One region of the Streptomyces sp. NPDC032745 genome, then DNA from elsewhere that is predicted to be linked to it. Evidence: riboswitches for the same ligand, from Rfam matches in the RefSeq annotation. Region 1 holds a riboswitch; each other region holds the start of a gene.
The links. A riboswitch is a leader RNA that binds a small molecule or an ion and turns the genes downstream of it on or off. The one in region 1 is predicted to bind cobalamin.

Region 1 (6,958 bases):
CCAGATATCCGGCACGGTCGGCGGCGCGCAGCGGCAGAGTCTCCCGCAGCGCGGGCTCGTCCACCTGGATCACCGAAGTGCCCGCGGCCTCCAGGTCCTCGACCTCGTCGCGCAGGGCGAGCGCCACCTGCCGTGCCGTGTCCCCGAGCGGCTGGTCGTCCCGTACGAAGGACCACGCGAGCATGGTCACCGGGCCGGTCAGCATGCCCTTGACCGGCCGGTCCGTCTGCGCCTGGGCGTACGTGGTCCAGCGCACGGTCATCGGATCCGGACGGGAGATGTCCCCGGCCAGGACGGGCGGGCGGACGTAGCGGGTGCCGTACGACTGGACCCAGCCGTGCCGGGTGGCCAGGTACCCGGTGAGCTGCTCCGCGAAGTACTGCACCATGTCGTTGCGCTCGGGTTCGCCGTGCACGAGGACGTCGATGCCGGCCTTCTCCTGGAAGGCGATGACCTCGCGGATCTCGTCCTCGATGCGCTCCTCGTAGCCGGCCGTGTCGATCCGGCCGGTGCGCAGATCGGCGCGGGCGGTGCGCAGTTCGGCGGTCTGCGGGAAGGAGCCGATGGTCGTGGTCGGCAGCAGCGGCAGGCCCAGGAGGGCGCGCTGGGCGGCGGCGCGTTCGGCGTACGGCTGGGCACGTCGGGCATCGGCTTCGCCGATCGCCGCGGTACGGGCGCGTACCGCGGGGTCGCGGGTGAGCGGGGAGTTCGTACGGGAGGCCAGGTCGGCGCGGTTGGCGGCGAGTTCGGCCGTGATCGCGGCGGGTCCCTGGCCGAGACCGCGGGCGAGGGTGGCGATCTCGGCGGTCTTCTGCCGGGCGAAGGCCAGCCAGCGGCGGATCTGCAGGTCGATGTCACGCTCGACGCCGGCGTCCAGCGGGACGTGCAGCAGCGAGCAGGACGCCGCGACGTCGACCCGGCCGGCGAGGCCGAGCAGGGTGCCCAGGGTGGTCAGCGACTTCTGGAGGTCGTTGATCCAGATGTTGCGGCCGTCGACCACGCCGGCGACGAGGCGCTTGCCCGGCAGCCCGCCCACCGCGGCGAGGTCCGCCAGGTTCGCGGCTGCGGCTCCGGTGAAGTCGAGCGCGAGGCCTTCGACGGGGGCCTTGGCGAGGACGGGCAGGGCCTCGCCCAGCCGGTCGAAGTACGAGGCGACGAGCAGCTTCGGGCGCTGCGTCAGGGCGCCGAGCTCCCGGTAGGTGCGGGTGGCGACGTTCAGTTCGGCGGGGGTGCGGTCCTGGACCAGGGCGGGCTCGTCGAGCTGCACCCACTCGGCGCCGGCCGCGCGCAGCTCGGCCAGCACCTGGGCGTACACGGGCAGCAGCCGGTCCAGCAGGGTGAGCGGCACGAAGTCGTCCGCGACGCCGGGGGCGGGCTTGGCCAGCAGCAGGTAGGTGACCGGTCCCAGCAGGACGGGCCGGGCGCGGTGCCCGAGCGCAAGGGCCTCGCGCAGTTCCGCCACCTGCTTGGCGGGGTCGGCGGTGAAGACGGTGTCCGGCCCCAACTCCGGGACGAGGAAGTGGTAGTTGGTGTCGAACCACTTGGTCATCTCCAGCGGAGCCACGTCCTGCGTGCCGCGGGCCATCGCGAAGTACCCGTCCAGAGGGTCGGCCTCGACGGCGGCGCGGTGGCGGGCGGGGACGGCGCCGACCATGACACTGGTGTCCAGTACGTGGTCGTAGAACGAGAAGTCGCCGGTCGGGACCTCGTGGATACCGGCATCGGACAGCTGCCGCCAGGCGCTCCGGCGCAGTTCGCGGGCGGTTTCCCGGAGGGCGTCGGCGCCGACGCGGCCGTTCCAGTAGCCCTCGACGGCCTTCTTCAGTTCCCGGTTCGGCCCCTGGCGGGGATATCCGTACACGGTGGCCCGTACGGCCGTGGCAGCGGACTCGGTTGTCACGTGACTCTCCTTCGCGAGCATGCGTGTGCGCGTCTTGCGACGGATCCCGGGAACGGAACCGGGGCGAAGGGGTGACGAACCGGACGGACTGCCGTTGTCGCCGCGTACACCGAGGTACGCGCGGTCAGTATCCGCCTGCTGTGCACGCCGACCCGCCCACGAGGTCACCGGGATCACCGCACGCGAACGGTCGCGTGCGGGCAACGGGCAGGTCTTCGGACTCGCGGGCACGTCTCGTCGTACGGAACGCCGTACGAGACTCCTACTGGCCGTCGCTTCCCAGACCCGGCCGGGCCCAGTGCGTATGACGGCGGTCGTTCCCGCTCACCGCTGCGGGGCAGTCCCGGATTCCCACCGGGTTCCCTCTTGCGACGCATCCCGCCTGGCTGACGGGGCGAACCAGCTGCGGAGTCAGCCTAAGGGCAGCCGCAGGGCGGCGGACAGGTGTGATCACCATGCGGACATCCGAATGAGACGCCCCGCCGCTGCGATGCGCCGCTGCCGGCCGCCTCCGTACGCAGGCGGCCGGCAGCGGGGGCTGCGGCGGCGGGGCCGAAAGGCGACTAGGAGAGCTTGCCGTCGTAGTCCGGGAGCTTGAAGGTGCGCTCTGCGTGGCCGCCGACCAGATCGCTGTTGTTGTTGCCGATGTTGGCGATGATCGTGTAGCCGCGGGCCTCGATCTCGGCGCGCTTGGCCGTCTTGTAGGCGCTCACCTCGCCGAAGAGGTCGGGCAGGTCCCGGACGTAAAGGTCCGAGACGGGGTAGCCGACCGCCTTGAGGTTGTGCTCGGTGAGGGAGTGGATGATCCCCGGGCGGGCGGTGACGAAGATGATGGCGACACCGTGCTCGTCGGCGTACCGGGTCAGCTCTCGGACCTCGGAGATCGCCGGGGTCGGGAAGGTCCAGAACCAGTGGAAGTCCGTCTCCAGCGAGGAGTTGTCGATGTCGAGGACGATCGCGGGCTTCTCGCCGGCGGGGGACTGGGCGATGCGCTGCTCGACGTACGGGCGGGCCGTGGCCATGACGGCGGCGACGTCGCGCTTCCACTTGCCGTAATCGATTCCGCGGATGAGCGCGTTGCCGCCGGGCGCGGAGGCCGTCGCCGCGGCCGGGGCCGGGACGGGGGCCGGGGCGGCCTGGGCGGAGGCGGCGGGGGCCAGCATCAGGACGGCGGTGGCTGCGGCCGTGCCGGTGGCGGTTCCGAGCGTGCGGATGCGGGCGCGGGTGCTGCGCATGTGGGGGCGCTCCTCATGGGCTTCATTGGCTGAAATGACATGTACGGGGCCAGAATCCGCATGGTGCTCCTCCTTGTCTACTGACCGGTAGTTAATTTTTGGTGGACGTCCCGCTTCACGTCGCGGTCCAGCCTCCGTCGAGGGCGAGGGAGGTTCCGGTGAGGTAGCCGGAATGGGGCCCGCAGAGCCACAGCGCGGCCGCGGCGACCTCCTCGGGCTCGATCAGCCGCTTGAGCGCGGACCGGGTGAGCAGCACCTCGGACAGCACGTCGCCGGGGCCGATGCCGTGCGCGGCGGCCTGCTGCTCGATCTGGGCCTCGACCAGGGGTGTGCGCACGTAGCCGGGGCTGATGCAGTTGCTGGTCACGCCGTACGGGGCGCTCTCGAGCGCGGTGACCTTGTTGAGCCCCTCCAGGCCGTGCTTGGCGGCGACGTAGGCGGACTTGTAGGCGCTGGCGCGCAGCCCGTGGACGCTGGAGATGTTGACCACGCGGCCCCAGCCGGCCGCGTACATGTGCGGCAGCACGTGGCGTAGCAGCAGGAACGGCGCGGTGACCATCACCGCCTGGATCCGGGCGAAGCGCTCGGCCGGGAAGTCCGTGATGGGGGCGACGTGTTGCAGACCGGCGCTGTTGACCAGGATGTCCACGGCGGTGGGGAGCCCCTCGACCGCGGCCGGGTCGGTGAGGTCGACCACGTGCGCCTGCCCGTCGACCAGTGCGGCGACGCTCCGTGCCGACTCCTCGCCGATGTCGACCACGTGCACGGTGGCGCCCGCCTCGGCCAGGGCGATCGCGCAGGCCCGGCCGATGCCGCTGCCGCCGCCGGTCACCAGCGCGACGCGCTCCCGCAGGAAAGGAAGTTGGCTCGTCATGGCTGAACAGTAGGGAGGGAGGGCGGCCGCGCCCATGGCGGCGCACGCCACACTCCGAAACCCGGGTGTGGTGCACGCCGCCATGCGCGCTGCCCTGGGGCGACGGCTGACGTCAACGCCGTTGCGCGGAAAGGAAGTCGAGCAGGGTGCTGCTCGCATCCAGTGCGGAGCTGACGGGGCCGAAGCCCGCGGGCGGCGCAACGGCCGAGCCGGGCCAGGTGTGGCCCGCACCGTCCATGACGAGCAGCCGTACGGCTGCCCCGGCGGGGCCGGGCTGCCAGGTGAGGGAGTCGTAGCCGGGCTTGACCTCCTCGGCCGGACCGCCCGCCCCGCCCGCGGTGGCGAACGCCTCCGCGCTCGCCCGGGCGGACATGGTCGCCGTGATGGGTTCTTCCCCGGGGCCGGCCGGCCCGGGACTGGGCAGGCCGGCCAGGGGCCGTACGGGGTCCTCGGCCCCGTAGACGATCAGCACGGGGACCGGCCCGGTGGGCTTCACGGCGGCGGTCCCGGTGGGGAGTTCACCGGAGACCGAGGCCGCGCCCGCGACCAGGTCCGGGCGCTGCGCGGCCATCCGCAGGGCCATGGACCCGCCGTTGGAGAACCCGGCGACGTAGACCCGGTGCGGGTCGGCCCGGCCGGTGCGCACGAGCTCGGCGATCAGGGCTTCGGTGAACCGGACATCGGTGTCCGGATCCGGCCGCTGCCCGGTGGGAGCGGTGCCGGCGCCCCAGGCCTTGCCCAGGGCCTCGGGGTACACGAGGAGCATGCCGCGGGCCTCGGCGGCCCGGTCCAGGCCGCTCTGTTTCCGCAGGTGCTCGGCGTCGGCGCCGCGCCCGTGGAAGGCGATGAGGAGCGGCCGGGGTCCGCCGCCGCCCGTGGCGGGGCGGTGCAGCAGGTACTCCCGGGTGCCGCCGTCGACGGTCAGCCGCTCCCGGCTGTCGACGGCGGGGGCGGACGAGGGGGCGGACGCGTTCATGCTCGCGGTCGGCCCGGCCGCCGCGGGCGGCCGCGAATCCGCCGCGCAGCCGGTGAGCGCGGCGGCCAGTGCAAGGCCGAGGGCCAGGGCGGCGGTGCGCGCGGTGCGCCGCGGGCGGTGGGGGGACGGCAACGAGGCCGAGAGGTTCCGGTAGGTCGAGGACATGCCGTGAGCACAACACCGACGCCCGGTCTCCGTCCAAGATTCCTATCGATCTCAGATCGATCAATCTCCGATATCGTTGCTGGCCGTGGACCTGATCCGGCATCTGCAGTGCTTCGTGGCTGTTGCAGAAGAAAGACATTTCGGCCGTGCTGCCGTGCTGCTCGGCATGGCCCAGCCACCCCTGTCCCAGCGCATCCAGCGCCTGGAGCGCGAGCTCGGCGTCCGGCTCTTCGAACGCACGAGCCGCCAGGTGACGATCACCGCGGCCGGCACGATGCTGCTGGCGGAGGCCCGCTTGCTGCTCGCCCGTGCGGACGCCCTCGCGGTCACCGCCCGCCGCATCCGCGACGGCGAGAGCGGACTCCTGCGCGCCGCGCTGCCGCCCGACCTCGCCGGCGAGGCCATCGCCGCGATCCTGGCCGCGTTCCGGCAGCACCACCCCGGCGTGGAGCTGGAGCTGCACGAACTGTCCACCGCCGAGCAGCTGGACCGGTTCGCCTCCCGTGAGCTGGACGTCGGGCTCGTCCGGCACCCCTGCGACCTCGCCGGGCTGGAGATCGGACCGGTCCTGCGCCGCGAACTCGGCGTGCTGCTGCCCCGCGAGGCGCCGGCCGCCGCGCTGGACGAGGTACCCCTCGCCGCCCTCACCGGATACGGCCTGGTCCTCTTCCCGCGCGCCGAGGCCCCAGCCCTGCACGCCGACGTACTGAACACCTGCGCCCGGGGCGGCTACACCCCCGCCGCCGTCCGGCAGGGCCGCGGCCCCGGCTTCGTCCGCGGCCTCGTCCTCTCCGCGAACGCCGTGGCCTTCGCCCCGCGCGACACCGGGCCGGCCGATGCCGCGGTCCCGCACGACGACATCGTCTGGCGGCCCCTCGCCGGCTCCCCGCTGGCCTGGCGCCACAGCGTCGCCTGGCCGCAGGGCCGCGGCGACGCCGCCGTCGGCGCCTTCACCGAAGCGACCACGCGTGCCCTGTGGAACACTGCGGCGGTGACCGCCGACGTCCCCGCACGGCCGCTCCACCTGCGCCCGGCAGCGGAGTACTGGCTGTGAACCACGCCCTCCACCGCATTCGCGCAGCCTTCGCCGAAGCCGGCGTCACCGGCCGGCTGCACGCCGTCGACATCGATTCCGGTACGGAGCTCGACGCCGGCGCGGACCAGCCGGTCGTCACCGCCAGCGTGCACAAGCTCTGCCTGCTCGTCGCCCTCCACCAGCATGCCGCGGCCGGCCGGGTGGACCTCGGCGAACAGATCGAGTGCCCGCCGGGCGACCGCACCGCCGGCCCCACCGGGCTGGCCGCGATGCTGGATCCCGTACGCATGTCCCTGCGCGACGCCGCGTACCTGATGACGGCCGTCAGCGACAACGCCGCCGCGGACCTGCTCCTCGCGCGCATAGGCATCGACGCGGTCAACGAGGCCACGGCCCGGCTCGGCCTCACCCGTACCCTCGCCGTCCACACCTTCCGCTCGCTCTTCGCCACCGTCCGGGAGGACGCGGGGCCCGCCGGCGCCCAGGCCCTCGCCGATCCGCGCGTCATCGCCCGGCTCCGCGCCCTCGACCCGGCCCACAGCAACCGCAGCACGCCCCGCGACATGACCCGGCTGCTCGGCGCCGTCTGGCGCGACGAGGCCTGCATCCCCGAACACGGCGCCGCGGTCCGCCGACTGCTCGGACTCCAGGTGTGGCCCCACCGGATGGCCGCCGGATTCCCCTTCGACGACGTCCACGTGGCCGGGAAGACCGGCAGCCTGCCGACCGTACGCAACGAGGTCGGCGTCATCGAGTACCCCGACGGCGGCCG
Region 2 (6,958 bases), on a different contig from region 1:
GTGCGTGGCCATGACCACCGTGGTGCCGGCCGCGCGCAGGCCCGCCAGGACGTCCAGCAGCCGCTCCTGTCCGTCCGGGTCCAGCCCGGCCGTCGGCTCGTCCAGGATCAGTACGCGCGGAGCCATCGCCACCGCGCCCGCGATCGCCGCGCGCTTGCGCTGCCCGTACGAGAGCAGGTGCGTCGGGCGGTCCCGCAGCGCCGTGATGTCCAGCGCGGCGAGTGCGGACTCCACCCGGGCCCGGACCTCGTCCACCGCCAGCCCCATGTTCATCGGGCCGAAGGACACGTCCTGTTCCACCGACGCGGCGAACAGCTGGTCATCCGGGTCCTGGACCACCAGCTGCACCGACGTACGCAGCCGGACCAGGCCCGCCCGGTCGTACGACACCGCCGTCCCGTCCAGGCGCAGCGCCCCCGAGCCGGGCCGCAGGCCCCCGCTCAGCAGCCGCATCAGCGTGGTCTTGCCGCTGCCGTTGCGGCCCAGCAGGACCAGCGCCCGGCCCTCCGCGATGGCGAAGTCCACGTCGGACAGGACCGCCGGGCCGTCCTCGTACGCGTAGCCGGCTCCGGCCAGTTCCACCAACGGGTTCAAAGGTACGTCCCCTTCAGGGTGAGAGTCAGGGTGATCAGGGCCGCCAGGAGGGCCCCCGACGCCGCCAGGAAGCGCCACGACAGGGCCGCCTCGGGTACGAGGACCCGCAGGGCGCCGTCGTAGCCGCGCCCGGCCAGGCCCACCTGGAGCCGCGCCGCGCGGTCGAAGGCCCGCACGAACGAGGTCGCGGCGAGCCCGGCCAGCGAACGCCACACCGCGGCCCGGCCCGACTGCCCCAGGCGGGCCGCCTGGGCGCGCCGGACCTGGGCCATCGAGTCCAGCAGCAGGAAGCCGATGCGGTACATGACCAGGGCCACGTCCACCACCGGCGCCGGGACCCCGGCCCGGACCAGCCGGGGCAGGACGTCCGAGACGGGCGTCGTGAAGGCGAACAGCAGCACCCCGAGGGAGGCCGCCGAGGTCCGCAGCAGCAGCTCCGCGGCATGCCGGGGTCCGTCGGGCGCGAGCGAGACGAGCCCGGCCGGCCCGCCGACGGCGACCAGCAGCGGCAGCGCGCCGGTGACGCAGAAGCCCAGCGGGATCCGGAAGGCCCGCCACAGCTGGCGCCCGGCCACACCGGCCGGGCCGAGCAGCACGGCCAGCGTCGCCGCGGCGACCAGCGGCCCGCCGGGCCAGGGCGGCAGGCATACGGCGGTGACCGTCAGCCCCAGCCCCAGCAGGGCCTTTTCGAGCGGATGGCGGCCGCGCCAGCGGCTGCTGTGCGCGGCCACGTCGATCGGCAGCACCGGCTACGACCCCGTGGCGGTGGTGTCCGACGGGGCGTCAGCGGTGTCCGACGCCGTGGCGGCCGCCGCGGCCGCGCCCTGCCGACGGCCCTTGCGGACGCCGAAGTAGTACGCGAGCACGCCCGCGCCGAGCGCCGCCTGGAGGGCGAACAGCGCCGACTCCACCTCCCCGGAGGGGGGTTCGTACAGCGGCGAGAACCACGGCTCGTAGTCCGGCTTCAGCTCGGTGATCGCCGCCTCCGCCTGCGCATCGGCGCCCGTGAACGGCTCCTCCTTGCCCTCGCCCAGCCCCAGCGCGAGCGGCAGTACGGCCAGCGCCGCCACCAGGAGCAGCAGCAGGCCGTTGATCTTCGCGTTCCGGTTCATCGCCATCAGACCGCCGTCGCCTTCCGCTCGCTGCCGCCGGTCAGCTTCGCGACGCCCAGCCGGACCAGGTCCGACTTGCTCGACTGCATCAGCAGCCGCATCACGAGCACCGTCAGCAGGCCCTCGCTCACCGCGAGCGGGATCTGGGTGACCGCGAAGATGCCCCCGAACTTCGCCAGCGCCCCAGGGAACCCGCTGCCCGGGTCCGGGAAGGCCAGCGCCAGCTGAACGGAGGTCACGCAGTAGGTGACCAGGTCGGCGAAGAAGGCGCCGAAGAAGACGGTCACCATCAGCGGGACGTCGAAGCGCTTCAGCAGCAGGTAGACCCCGTAACCCGCCCAGGGCCCGGCGATCGCCATCGAGAAGACGTTCGCGCCGAGGGTGGTCAGTCCGCCGTGCGCCAGCAGCAGCGCCTGGAACAGCAGGGTGATCGTGCCGAGCACCGCCATGATCGGCGGCCGGAACAGGATCGCGCCGAGCCCGGTACCGGTGGGGTGCGAGCAACTGCCCGTCACCGACGGGATCTTCAGCGCGGACAGGACGAAAGTGAACGCTCCGGACGCCCCGAGCAGCAGCGTGCTCTCCGGGTTGGCCTTCACCTCGCGGGTGAGGGCGCGGACACCGTGGACGACGAAGGGAGCGGACGCGGCGCCCCAGGCGACCGCGTGCAAAGGGGGCAGGAACCCCTCGGCTATATGCATGAGTGGGGAGACCTCTCCAGCACCTCGTGGATGGACAACGCGCCCCGGCCGGTCTCCTGGCTCACGGGTGCTGATGCCCTGACTCCGCCTTCCCGGGCGATGCGGATCCTCCCGCGCCGCCCAGTGGCTTCCCGAAGGAGTGGAGCCGGACTTCCCGTTCACAGTGGCGAGGGCCGCACCGGTTTCCCACCGGTTTCCCGTACACCAAGGCCCGCTGACCCTAGTCGGACGGACGGACCGGTACCAACCCGGCCCGAAGGGGCGCGGCCCGGACGGGCGGCCCGAACGGCTGCGGCCCGGTGGCGCCGCCGTGCACCGGTGGTCCGTTACGCCGGTACGTCGGCCAGCGCGGACTCCAACTGCGCCAGCAGCGGCCGGGCGTTCATCCGGCGACAGCCGGCGAGGGCCTCCTCCAGCAGGCCGCGGGCCGCCGCCGCATCCCCCGACGCCAGCAGCGCCCGGGCCAGCGGCGGCACCGCCAGGGCCCGCACCAGGCTCTGCCCCGAGCGGCGGCCCAGCTCGTCCGCCGCCCGCAGCTGGCGCAGCGCCTGCGCCGTGTCCCCGCGCTCCAGGGCGATCCGGCCCAGCCCGATCCGCGCCGCGCTCTGCCCGGCCAGGTCCCCGGAGCCGACCGTGAAGGCGAGGATCTCCCGGAAACCGGCCTCCGCCTCGGCCGGCCGGCCCAGCATCCGCTGGGCGTCCGCGACCCAGCGCAGCATGCACATCCGGGGCCAGGCCGCGCCACCGAGCTCCGCCACGGCCAGGGCCTCCTGCAGCAGCTCCAGGGCGCGCCCGGTCTCGCCGCGCGCGAGGAGCACCTGGCCGATGCCGCGCAGGGAATGAGCCTGGCCGTAGCGGTCGCCGGCCGCCTCGAAGACGGCCACCCCGCGGCGGCAGCGGCGCAGCGCCTCGTCGTTGCGGCCCTGGACCCGGTCCAGGTACGAGAGCACCCAGCCCGCGTACGCCGCCCCGTGCGCGTCCCCGAGCTCCCGGAACAGCGCCTCGCCGGCCTCCAGCATGGCCCGGGCCGGTCCCCACCCTCCCCCTGACTCCGGCGGGGCGACCCCCACCCGGCAGGCCCGCAGCCGCCCGAGACCGACCAGCATCACCGCCTCGCCGGGGCGGTCGCCCGCGGCCCTGGCCGCCGCGAGCCCCGCCTCCTGGACCGCCTGCCAGCCGGCCAGGTCGCTGCGCAGGTCGAACACGTACTCCCCGGCCGCCGCGAGCTCCCGGCAGGCGTGCGGATCCACGCGCGCGGCCTGCCGTACGGTCGCCACCAGCGCGTCCCGCTCGGCCCCCAGCCACCGCACCGGGTCGGCCCGCGGCCCGGCGAGCAGCGCCGGATCGGGGACCCGGGCGGCCGTCGGCCCGCCGAGCCCGGGGTAGTCCAGGCCCTGGTGGGCCTTGCGGCCCTCCCGTACGAGCGCCACCCAGCAGGCCAGTACGCGGCGCAGCACCGGCTCCGCCCGGGCGGCCGGACCGGCGAGCTCCCGGCCGAACGCGCGGACGAGGTCGTGCATGCGGTAGCGCAGCCCGCCCGCCTCGTCGCGTCCGGCGACCTCCAGCAGGTGCGCGGCGGTGAGCGCGTCGAGGGCCTGCTCGGCGGTGTCCAGGGGGGAGTCCAGGACGGCCGCGGCCGTCCAGGCCGCGCAGTCGGGGGCGTCCAGCAGCGCCAGCCCGCGCAGCAGGGTGCGGGCGTCACCGGGCAGCGCGCGGTAGCTGAGCCGCAGCCCTGCCCGCACCCCGTCGAGTACGTCGAGCCGGGCCCGCTCGTCCTCCAGACGCGCTGCGAGGCCGGCCAGTTCCCGGTGGGGGAGCGCGGCCAGCTCGGCGCCCACGATCCGCAGCGCGAGCGGCAGCCGCCCGCACAGCCGCACCAGCTCCCGGGCCGCCCCGGCCTCGGCCGCGACCCGCCCGGCCCCGGCGATCCGGCCGAGCAGCGCCAGGGCGCTCGCCTCGTCCAGCAGCGGGAGCGCGAGGACGGTCGTCCGGTCCCTCGGCGCGGTGAGCCGCCGGCGGCTGGTGACGAGCACGGCGCAGCCGGCGCCGGCCCCCGGCAGCAGGGCCCGGACCTGGGCCCCGGTCGCCGCGTTGTCCAGGACCACGAGGATCCGCCGGCCGGCGACCAGGCTCCGGTAGAGGGCCCCGCGCTCGCCCGGGTCGGCGGGCACGGCAGGCCCGTCGACGCCGAGGCCGCGCAGGAACCCCGCGAGGACCTCGGCCGGTTCGGCGGCGGCCGCCGGGTCGGCGCCGCGAAGGTCCACGTACAGCTGCCCGTCGGGGAACTCCGCGCGCACGCCGTGCGCCACCCGCAGCGCGAGCGCGGTCTTCCCGACCCCGGCCGCCCCGGCCACCACGCACACCTCCCCCCGCCGAACCGTCTGCCGCAGCAGCTCGACCTCCCGCTCCCGCCCGACGAACGCGCCGCCGCCATCGGGCAACTGGGCGGGCCGGGCGTCTGGCGGCGCGTGCCCGCCCGGGGCGGTCGGCTCCGGCTCCGGTTCCGGCTCCGGTTCCGGTTCCGGTTCCGGCTCGGGGAGCGGGGGCGGCCGGCGCAGTGCATCCGCGTCGGAGAGGACCGCCGCGTGCAGGGCACGGAGTTCCGGGCGGGGGTCCAGGCCCGTCTCGGCGGCGAGCCGGCGGCGGGCCCGGGCGAACGCCTCGAGCGCCTCGCCGCGCCGGCCCGCACGGTACAGGGCCAGCATGTGGAGCTCCACCAGCCGCTCCCGCAAAGGGTGTTCGGCGCTGAGCGCGGCCAGCTCCGCGCACACCTGCGCATGCCGGCCGAGTTCCAGGTCGGCGGCCAGGGCCTGTTCGACGCAGTCCAGCCGGGTCTGCTCCAGCCGGGCCGTCGCCGACTCGAAGATGCGCCCTCGGAGCCCGCCCAGCGCAAGGGGGCCCCGCCACAGGTCCAGGGCCTGGCCCAGGAGGGCCCGCCTTCGCGCCGGCCCGTCCGCCGCGTCGGCCGCTCGCCGCAGCCGCGCGAACTCCCGTACGTCTAACAGTGCTTGTCCCGGCTCCAGCAGGAATCCCGCGTCCGTGCGGGACACCGGCAGGCCGAGCCGCCGCAGCGCCCCCGCCACGTTCTGCAGCTGCTCCCGCGCCGTGGCCGGCGGGTCGTCCCACACCGCCGCGGCCAGACCGGCCGCCGGGACGACCCGGCCGGCCTCCAGCAGCAGTGCCGCCAGCACCCGCTGGCTGCGCGGTCCGCCGAGCGCCAACGGGCGCCCGTCCAGCCGCGCTTGGACCGGCCCCAGGAGCGTGAAGTCGAGGGCCATGACGCACTCCGAGGCGCTGCGGGCGGACGGACGGCGGGCCGCCGGCGGACGGGTGGCCCGTGGATGGGCTACGGATGGGCCGCCGGTGGGCGCCGATCGTAACGTCTGGCCACCCGGTCGGAGCAGGGGTCGCGCCTATTCCGCTTCTTCGGCCGCATCCCACTCCTCCGAGAGGACATCCCCCATGCGTACCCGCACGCGCACCGCCTCCCGGGGCGCCGCGCTGCTGACCGTCGCGTTCCTCGGCCTGGCCGGTCTCACCGCGCCCCGCGCCGAGGCCGACACGTCCTCACCGCCCGCAGGCCCCGCCGTCGCCGTCGCGATGGGCGACAGCTTCATCTCCGGCGAGGGCGGCCGCTGGCTCGGCAACACCGACCGCTACGACGGCAGCCGCAACGGCACCGACCGGGCCTGGACCGGCGGTTCCAAGTACGACCCGGGCAAGGTCTACGGGAGCACCGGCGCGGTCGGCGGCTGCCACCGCTCGGACGTCTCGGAGATCGCCACCGCCCCGCTCCCCGGCATCGACGAGCGCATCAACCTCGCCTGCTCCGGGGCCGAGACCGTCAACGTCCTCAGTACCGCCGCGGGCGGGCAGCCGTATCACGGCGAGGCACCGCAGACCGACCGCCTCGCCGCCCTCGCCCGCGCCCGGCGGGTCAGGGTGATCGCCCTGTCCATCGGCGGGAACGACCTCGGCTTCGGCGCGGTCATCGGCGACTGCGCGTACGACTGGTACTTCAAGCGGCTGTGCTGGAAGAAGCAGGCGCCGGTCGTCGAGCAGAAGCTGCCGGGCGTGCAGGCCAAGGTCACGGCGGTGGTGGACGACATACGGGCCACCATGCGGGCCGCCGGGTACGCGGACGGCGACTACCGGCTGGTCCTGCAGTCCTACCCCTCGCCGATCCCGGGCGGGGAGTCCTTCCGGCTGTCGCAGAACGACTCGGACCGCATGTACAAGGACGGCTGCCCCTTCAACGACCGCGACGCGACCTGGGCGGCGTACACGCTCGTCCCGCAGATCGGCGACATGGTCAAGTCGGTGGCGGCCGCCCGCGGCACCGACTACCTGGACCTGCGCGACGCGCTGGCCGGGCACGAGGTGTGCTCGCTCGGCACGGAGCAGGTGGGCCGGAGCGGGCCGGACGCACGGCAGGACGAGTGGTTCCGCTTCCTGGACTACGCGAACACCCAGGGCACGCTGGAGGAGTCCATGCACCCGAACGCCCACGGGCAGCGGGCGATGGCCGCCTGCCTCGGGCTGGTGGGCGCG
Region 3 (6,958 bases), on a different contig from region 1:
CCGCGGGTTCCACACGTACGGCCGGGACTGAGAAGTCCCGGTTCGCCGCCCGGGTTCTGAGGGTGCCCGGCAGCTGAGGAGCGACGAGGCGTGGCGAGTGGTGTCGTCACGCCCCGTCCCGCTGCCCTTCTTCAAGGGTTTCCTTCCGGCACCCGCCCGCCACCCCGTACGATGCGTTCTGCTCCGGCCCGCACGGCGGGGGCTCACAACCGAATGCACGTACGACTGGGGGAAGCCGGTGGGATTCCGGCGCTGACCTGCAACCGTGAACGGGGCTGACCGCACCGTGAGTCGGAGTACCCGGGGTGCGATGCGTACTGCTTCTCACTGTCATGGTCTGCAGCGCGAAGCCCCCAGCCCCGGTCGGCACCCCTTGCCCGCTTCCCCCAGGGAGGCGGGCAAGGGGTCGGCACGTGGGTCGGAGGGATCGCGGGCGCAGACCCGTCGTCCCTCTGAGGAAGAAGGCACTCCATGCGCCGGATACTCGCCCGCCGCTCCATGATCACCACCGTCGCTCTCGGCCTCGCGCTCGCCACCGCTCCGGCCGTGGCCGAGGCCGCCCCCAAGCCGAACACGAACGCGGCCGTCAAGGTCAACCTCACCGTCCAGGGCCCCAACGGGCTTCTGTTCAAGGGAAAGATCAAGACCAAGGGCCACGACGTCACCACCGCCACCGGCGGCACCCACAAGTGCGACGGCACCAACGGCGGCGCCAACCCGTCCAAGGTCCCCACCCCGACCGCGGCGCTCGACGATGCGGCCCGCCTGAACTACTTCGGCTGGGACGGCACCTGGTACGCGTCCTTCGACGACTACTCCGTCGACACCATCAAGAACGTCAGCGGCGGCGGCTCCGCCTACTGGAGCATCTCCGTCAACGGCACCCCCACCCCCGTCGGCGGCTGCCAGTTCAAGATCAACGCGGGCGACCAGGTCGCTTTCACCTGGACGTCGTTCTAGTCCACCTCGACGGACGTACGCCCGGCATCCACGGTGTATGCACTCCTCCGGACCTTCTAACGGCTGCGCTGACGTCCGCCAGAAGCACGGGAGGGTGCACCCGTCTGCTTTCCGATCACTCGGTGGGCCTGCTCCACTGCGGCTTCCAAGCCGCTGAGCAGGCCCTTGGCCGTCTGGGGAACAGTCGTGGGAGTGTCCGTCGGAACCTTGCCCGTCCGGATCAAGGAACACATCGCCTCCGCCGCCCGGGTCAAGGAGGCGAGCGCTTCGCGGGTCATGCGCAACCGGACCACGTGAGAACCGAACTGACGTCGCGATGCCGCGAGGCTCTCGTACTCCTGGGCTGTCAAGGCGAGCAGCTGCACCCCGTCGACGACCACATGGCGTGGCACTATCTTCGTCATCCTGACCTTCCCGGCGCCATGGGTAAACAGCCCTCTTTCACGCACTCTTCCTATCAATCGAGACACAGCGGTGAGGGTTGGGGCCCAGAGGCCCGCAACCCTCACCGGCATCGGATGGTCAGGCGCCCCAGCGCAGCGCGATGGTGTCGCCCACGTTGATGGCCTTCTCCCGGAGCGCACCGGCGAAGGAGGAGCCGTCGACGCTGACCTTCCAAGTGTTCGAGCCGCTGTTGGCCTTGCCGTTGACACTGGTAATGGTCCCTGTGCCGGAGGACGGGGTCACGGCTGTGACGCAGCCCGAGGGCGTGGCCGCGCTGGTCGCGGCGGCCAGAACATCACCGAGGGTGGTGGTCGTACCCGTCGGAGTGAAGGCCACAGAGCAGACCTTCAGGTTTCCGGTGCCGTCGTCGACCGTCAGTGCCAACTTGGTGGCCGTCCCGGAGGTGAAGGTCGACTGGGCGACCCACTGCGGGGCGCCCGGGGTGACCGGGACCGGCGGGGCGGTGGTGAAACCGCCGCCCGCGACCGCGCGCAGCGCGTCGATCGACGAGTAGGCCGAGGGGGTGGTGTCGGAGGGCTTGTACTTGAAGCCGCCGGCGGGGTTGTACTGGTTGGCGATGAGGAAGTCGATCGGGGTCTTGCCGCTGCCGGTGAGGAAGTCGCCGGTCTGCGGGTTGAATCCGCAGGCGTTGAGGCCCGCGACGCCCCAGCCGTTGGAGCTGGTGTTGACCCCGTACAGGGAGTTGAACGCGCCGGTGCCCGAGACGAGGGTGCTCTTGAGGAAGTTCTTCGCCTGGACGACGTCCGTGTCGGTGTTCGGGACCCCTGAGACGCACAGCGCGGCCATGGCGGCGCCCGTCATGTCGACGTCGCTCGCGGAGTTCAGGACGGTGGAGTTGCCCTCGGCCTTGCTGAAGGTCCAGCCGCCGTCCACGTGCTGGTTGGCGCGGATGCGGGTGACCATGGAGTCGGTCAGCGCCTGCGGGACACGGTTGGCGCCACCCTGGGTCTTGGCGCCGCCCAGCGAAAGGGCCGCGAAAACGGTGCCGTTGAAGTTCCCCGACGGGCCGAAGTAGCCCGCCTCGGCCGTCTGCCAGTAGGAGTAGATGTTCGCGATGAGGTTGCGGGAGGCGGAGACGCGGGCCGGGTCGATGCCCGCGGCGTAGGCGTTCAGGGTGCCGCGCTCGTAGTCGGTGACGACCGGGGAGGCCTGGGGCCAGGCCGCCGTCGACAGCAGGTTGCGGTAGACGGTCCGGGCGTTCTTGGTCGTGTCGCCGCCGGGGTAGACGTCGACGACGGCCGTGCCGGCAGCTGCGAAGGTGCTGAAGGCCCACTCGTTGGACAGCCCGGAGCCGGCATACGAACCATCCGCGGCCTGAAGGGACTTGAGATACGCCACACCGTTGGTCTTGGACGTGGCGATCTGCGCGGGCGACGAGGTGGCGAAGGCCGGCAGTGCGGTGAGGACGAGGGCGCCGAGCGCTGCGGGCACCGCGAGCGTGAGGCGGCGGGGGGTACGGGTACGGGACATGGCCTGCTCCTGGAATGAGGGACGCCGGCCTGACCGAGGCTCGTGCGGGCGGGCAGCCCGGAGCGCGGTGGCGGCCGTCCGAACGCGTGGTACGGCTTGTGAATTGCCTCGCCGCACGGGCATTCGGGCTCGGGAGCGGCCCCCTGCCGTCCCACACCGCTGCGCGTCAGCCCCGGATTCGCACCAGGTTCCCCCATGTGGCAGCCCAGGACGCTACCCGAGCGATCAAAGGTCCGCCAGCCGCCGACGCGGCCGGCGGTCGTGCGGGACTGGAGCCAGTGCCGCGTGAGACGCAGGCCACCTTGACGCTGTCTTTATCCACGTGTTCCACTCCGACTGATAAGCACTCAGCTCCAGGGGAAGCCGGTCGAAATCCGGCGCTGACCCGCAACCGTAGGCCCGGGACCGCCCGGGCGAGTCGGAATGCCTGGAGCCAGGTTTTGCAGCGAGAAGCGCCGTCGCGGACTACGGCGTGGTTCGAACGGCTCTCCCGTCACCTCACGCCTTCGAGAGCCCTTTTGCCACGCACAGGTCCGCCCGGCCGACACGAGGGGCCGTGGTGGGGACCGCAGAGCAATCACAGCAACGCATGCGCAGCAAGGGACTGCTGTCGCTCATATCGGCGGCACTCCTGACGTTCGCCGCGAGTGTGGCCTTCGTGGGTGGAGTCGCCCCCGCCTCGGCCGATCCGATCGAGCAGTGCACCGCCACCACGGGCGCCATCGTCGCGGTCGACTTCGGTCCGTTCGGCGGGAAGGTCGAGCGCGGCTGCGACACCACGCCCACCACCGGTTACGAACTGCTGCACACCGGCGGCTTCACCACGGAGGGCACCGTCCACGACGGTGACGGGTTCATCTGCCGCATCGGCAAGGGCACCGGGACGCAGTACCCCACGCCGGAGAAGGAGGAGTGCGTCCTCACCCCGCAGGCCACGGCCTACTGGTCGTACTGGATCGCCTCCCCCGGTCAGAAGAACTGGACCTACAGCCCGCTCGGCGCGATGGCGCGTACGCCGAAGGCCGGCGACGTCGACGCCTGGGTGTTCGGCGGCACGGACGTCGGCGGCACCTCCGGCAAGCCCTCGTTCTCCCCCGACGACGTGCGGGCCGGAGGCGGGACCACGCCCGACCCGACCGTTCCCACGGCTCCGCCCACCGTGCCGGCAGGCAAGGTCGACGCGCCCGCCGCGATCCGCTGGATCACCGGGAAGCTCACGGACGGAGAGCGCGTCGTCGACGACGGGGCGACCGCCCCGAACCACTTCCTCACCACCGAGGCGGTCTTCGCCCTGGTGTCCGCCGACCCGAAGAGTCCGGCGGCGAAGAAGGCGGCCGACTTCCTGGCCACGCCCGCGCAGACCGACGCGTACGCCTACCCGGCCGGCAAGGACGGCATCCCGGACGCCACCGCAGCCGCCCGACTCGCGCTCGTCGCCGAGTCCACGGGCAAGGACCCGCACGCCTTCGGCGGGCACGACCTGCTCGGCGATCTCTTGAAGTACGTCTGCCCCCGGGACGCGGGCGACGGCGACCCGGTCGACGGCTGCCTCACCAAGGGCGACTTCCGCACCACCGGCCAGTCCGACGCCCAGGCCATGGCCGTCATCGCCCTGCTGAACGGCGGCGTCACCCCGCCCGCCGACGCCGTGAACCGGCTGACCGGCCTCCAGTGCGAGGACGGCGGCTTCACCGGCATCCTCATCCGCACCGGTGGCTGGTGCGACAGCGACGCCAACTCCACGGGCCTGATCACGCTGGCCCTCAAGCGGGCCGGCGGCCACGAAGCCGTCGTCCAGAAGGCCCGCGGCTACCTCAAGAAATCCCAACTGGTGACCGGCGCCTGGCCCTCCGCCTCCTACATGACCACCGGCAGCCCCGCCTCCACCGCCTGGGCCGCCCAAGCCCTGCGCGCCCTCGGCGACGACGCATTCGCCGATGCCGGTCTCTCCTGGCTCTCCCGCCACCAGTTCCCCGCGGGCGGCTTCGGCTTCGAGGAGGACGACACCGAATCGCGTCTCTTCGCCACCGCCCCCGTCGCCGTCGCCACCGCCAAGAGCGACCTCGTCGCGCTGACCACCAAGAAGAGCGATCCTCCGACCACGCCCCCGGCCGGTGACGGCCCCGACCTGAAGAAGGCGGTGGCCTACCTCACCGCCCCCAAGCAGCTGATCCAGGGCCGCTACTACGAGAGCAGCCCCGGCTTCGCCGACTACGGGATGACCATCGACGGCGCCTACGCGCTGGCGGCGACCGGAGGCGACGACGCCACCCTGCGCAACATCGTCGACTTCCTCGACAAGGGCGGCAAGGACGGCAAGGGCCGCACCATCGACGACTACACCCTCATCGGCACCAAGTACGCCGGCGGCGGCTCCATCGGAAAGACGGCCCTGCTCGCCGAGGCGGTCGGCCGCGACCCGCGTGCCTTCGGCGGCCACGACCTGATCGCGGCCCTCGCCAAGGGCACCTGCACCGCGAAGACGGACACCCCCCGACAGTGTGCGGCCAAGGGCAACTACACGTACGCCACCTCGGTCTTCTCCCAGTCCCTCGGCGTCATCGCCCAGCTCCGCGCCGGCGAGAGCGCTGCGGCAACCGAACCGATGGCCTACCTCAAGAGCCTCCAGGAATCCTCGGGCGCCTGGCCCAGCCTGATCGGCGAGAAGAGCGCGCCCGAGGTCGACTCCACCGCCATGGCCGCCATGGCCGTCGACCTGCTCCCCGACGCCGACTCCCAGACCGCTGTCTCCAAGGCGATCGCCTGGCTGGTGGCCCAGCAGAAGGAGGACGGCGGATTCCCGGGCGCCTCCGGCAACTCCGTCAACTCCGCCGCCCTCGCGATCCAGGGCATGTCCCTGGAGGGCACCAAGTACGCGGACAACATCGCCAAGGCCCGCAAGTTCCTGGCCACCCAGCAGAACACCGACGGCGGCTTCAACGTCATCAAGGGCGGTCAGCCCGGTTCCGACGTCCGCGCCTCGACGCAGGCCGCCGGGGGGACCACCGGCACCTCCTTCGCCCTGCTCAAGCGCGACCTCACGGGTACCACCCCGAACCCCATTCCCACCCCCACGGGCGGCACGAGCGGCGGGTCCGCGGGCACTTCCTCAGGAGGCAGCGGCACCCCCGTCATCGTGACCCCGGGCGAGGACTCGGGCGGCACCGGCACCGGCGGGGCCGGGTCCGGCGGGGGTCCGCTGGCCTCCACGGGCGCCCAGGTCGGCACGCTCGCCGCCGCGGCCCTGGCCTTGGTCCTCGGCGGCTGGGGCCTCACCCGCGCAGCGAAGCGCCGCCGCGCGACCCCGGGGAGCGAGGGATGAGCCGCGGCCGATTCGTACGGGCCCTGGCCCGGACGGCCTCCGCGCTGGGCATGACGGTGGCGGCGTTCGCCGCCACCGCGGCCCCGGCCGGCGCCGCCCCGCAGGCGATGGGCCAGTGCACCACGTCGTCGGGCGTGGTGCTCGCCGTAGACTTCAGTCGTTGGGGCGGGCCGGTGTACCGCTCCTGCGGTACGACGCCCACCACCGGGTACGAGCTGCTCAACCAGGGCGGCTGGGCCACCACCGGCACCGGCCACGACGGACCCGCCTTCATCTGCCGCATCGGCTACAGCGGGTACCAAGGCGGCAAGCAGTTCCCGACCGCGCAGCAGGACGACTGCGTCCTGACCCCGCCGGCCTCCGCCTACTGGTCGTACTGGCACGCGAACCCCGGCCAGAACACCTGGGAGTACAGCCAGCTCGGCGCCATGCTCTACAAGCCCAAGCCGGGCAGCGTCGACCTGTGGATCTTCGGCGGGACGAACATCGAAGGCACCGAGGGCAAGCCGACCGTCACTCCCGATCAGCTCCGCGCCCACAACACCCAACCGACCGGCGGCCCGGCACCCAAGGACACCCGCACCGCCAAACCGCTCCCGCCGAACGTCAACACCGGTCCCAGGCCCGAGAATCCGCCCCAGGGAGCGCCGGCAACGACCCCGCCTCCCAGCCCCACCGATTCGCAGAGCCCGTCCCCTTCGGCGAGCCCGACCGAATCCGCCGCGACCCCGTCGGCATCAC

Region 2: another riboswitch for cobalamin. It lies ahead of ACZ5WG_RS03165 (energy-coupling factor ABC transporter permease); the one in region 1 lies ahead of metE (5-methyltetrahydropteroyltriglutamate--homocysteine S-methyltransferase).
Region 3: another riboswitch for cobalamin. It lies ahead of ACZ5WG_RS23990 (prenyltransferase/squalene oxidase repeat-containing protein); the one in region 1 lies ahead of metE (5-methyltetrahydropteroyltriglutamate--homocysteine S-methyltransferase).

What each region holds. Positions count from the first base shown of each region.
Region 1 is NZ_JBVING010000023.1:56,760-63,717, forward strand. Features, by position in the region: gene metE (5-methyltetrahydropteroyltriglutamate--homocysteine S-methyltransferase) at 1-1,900, opposite strand, end outside; cobalamin riboswitch at 2,090-2,319, opposite strand; gene ACZ5WG_RS38210 (HAD family acid phosphatase) at 2,464-3,135, opposite strand; gene ACZ5WG_RS38215 (3-hydroxybutyrate dehydrogenase) at 3,251-4,009, opposite strand; gene ACZ5WG_RS38220 (CE1 family esterase) at 4,122-5,150, opposite strand; gene ACZ5WG_RS38225 (LysR family transcriptional regulator) at 5,236-6,204, shown strand; gene ACZ5WG_RS38230 (serine hydrolase) at 6,201-6,958, shown strand, end outside.
Region 2 is NZ_JBVING010000001.1:713,968-720,925, forward strand. Features, by position in the region: gene ACZ5WG_RS03150 (ATP-binding cassette domain-containing protein) at 1-594, opposite strand, end outside; gene cbiQ (cobalt ECF transporter T component CbiQ) at 591-1,340, opposite strand; gene ACZ5WG_RS03160 (energy-coupling factor ABC transporter substrate-binding protein) at 1,344-1,712, opposite strand; gene ACZ5WG_RS03165 (energy-coupling factor ABC transporter permease) at 1,712-2,407, opposite strand; cobalamin riboswitch at 2,437-2,631, opposite strand; gene ACZ5WG_RS03170 (AfsR/SARP family transcriptional regulator) at 2,734-5,685, opposite strand; gene ACZ5WG_RS03175 (GDSL-type esterase/lipase family protein) at 5,870-6,958, shown strand, end outside.
Region 3 is NZ_JBVING010000009.1:173,015-179,972, reverse strand. Features, by position in the region: gene ACZ5WG_RS24000 (3-hydroxybutyryl-CoA dehydrogenase) at 1-31, shown strand, start outside; gene ACZ5WG_RS23995 (DUF4430 domain-containing protein) at 472-960, shown strand; gene ACZ5WG_RS23990 (prenyltransferase/squalene oxidase repeat-containing protein) at 1,483-2,895, opposite strand; cobalamin riboswitch at 2,993-3,126, opposite strand; gene ACZ5WG_RS23985 (prenyltransferase/squalene oxidase repeat-containing protein) at 3,485-6,217, shown strand; gene ACZ5WG_RS23980 (hypothetical protein) at 6,214-6,958, shown strand, end outside.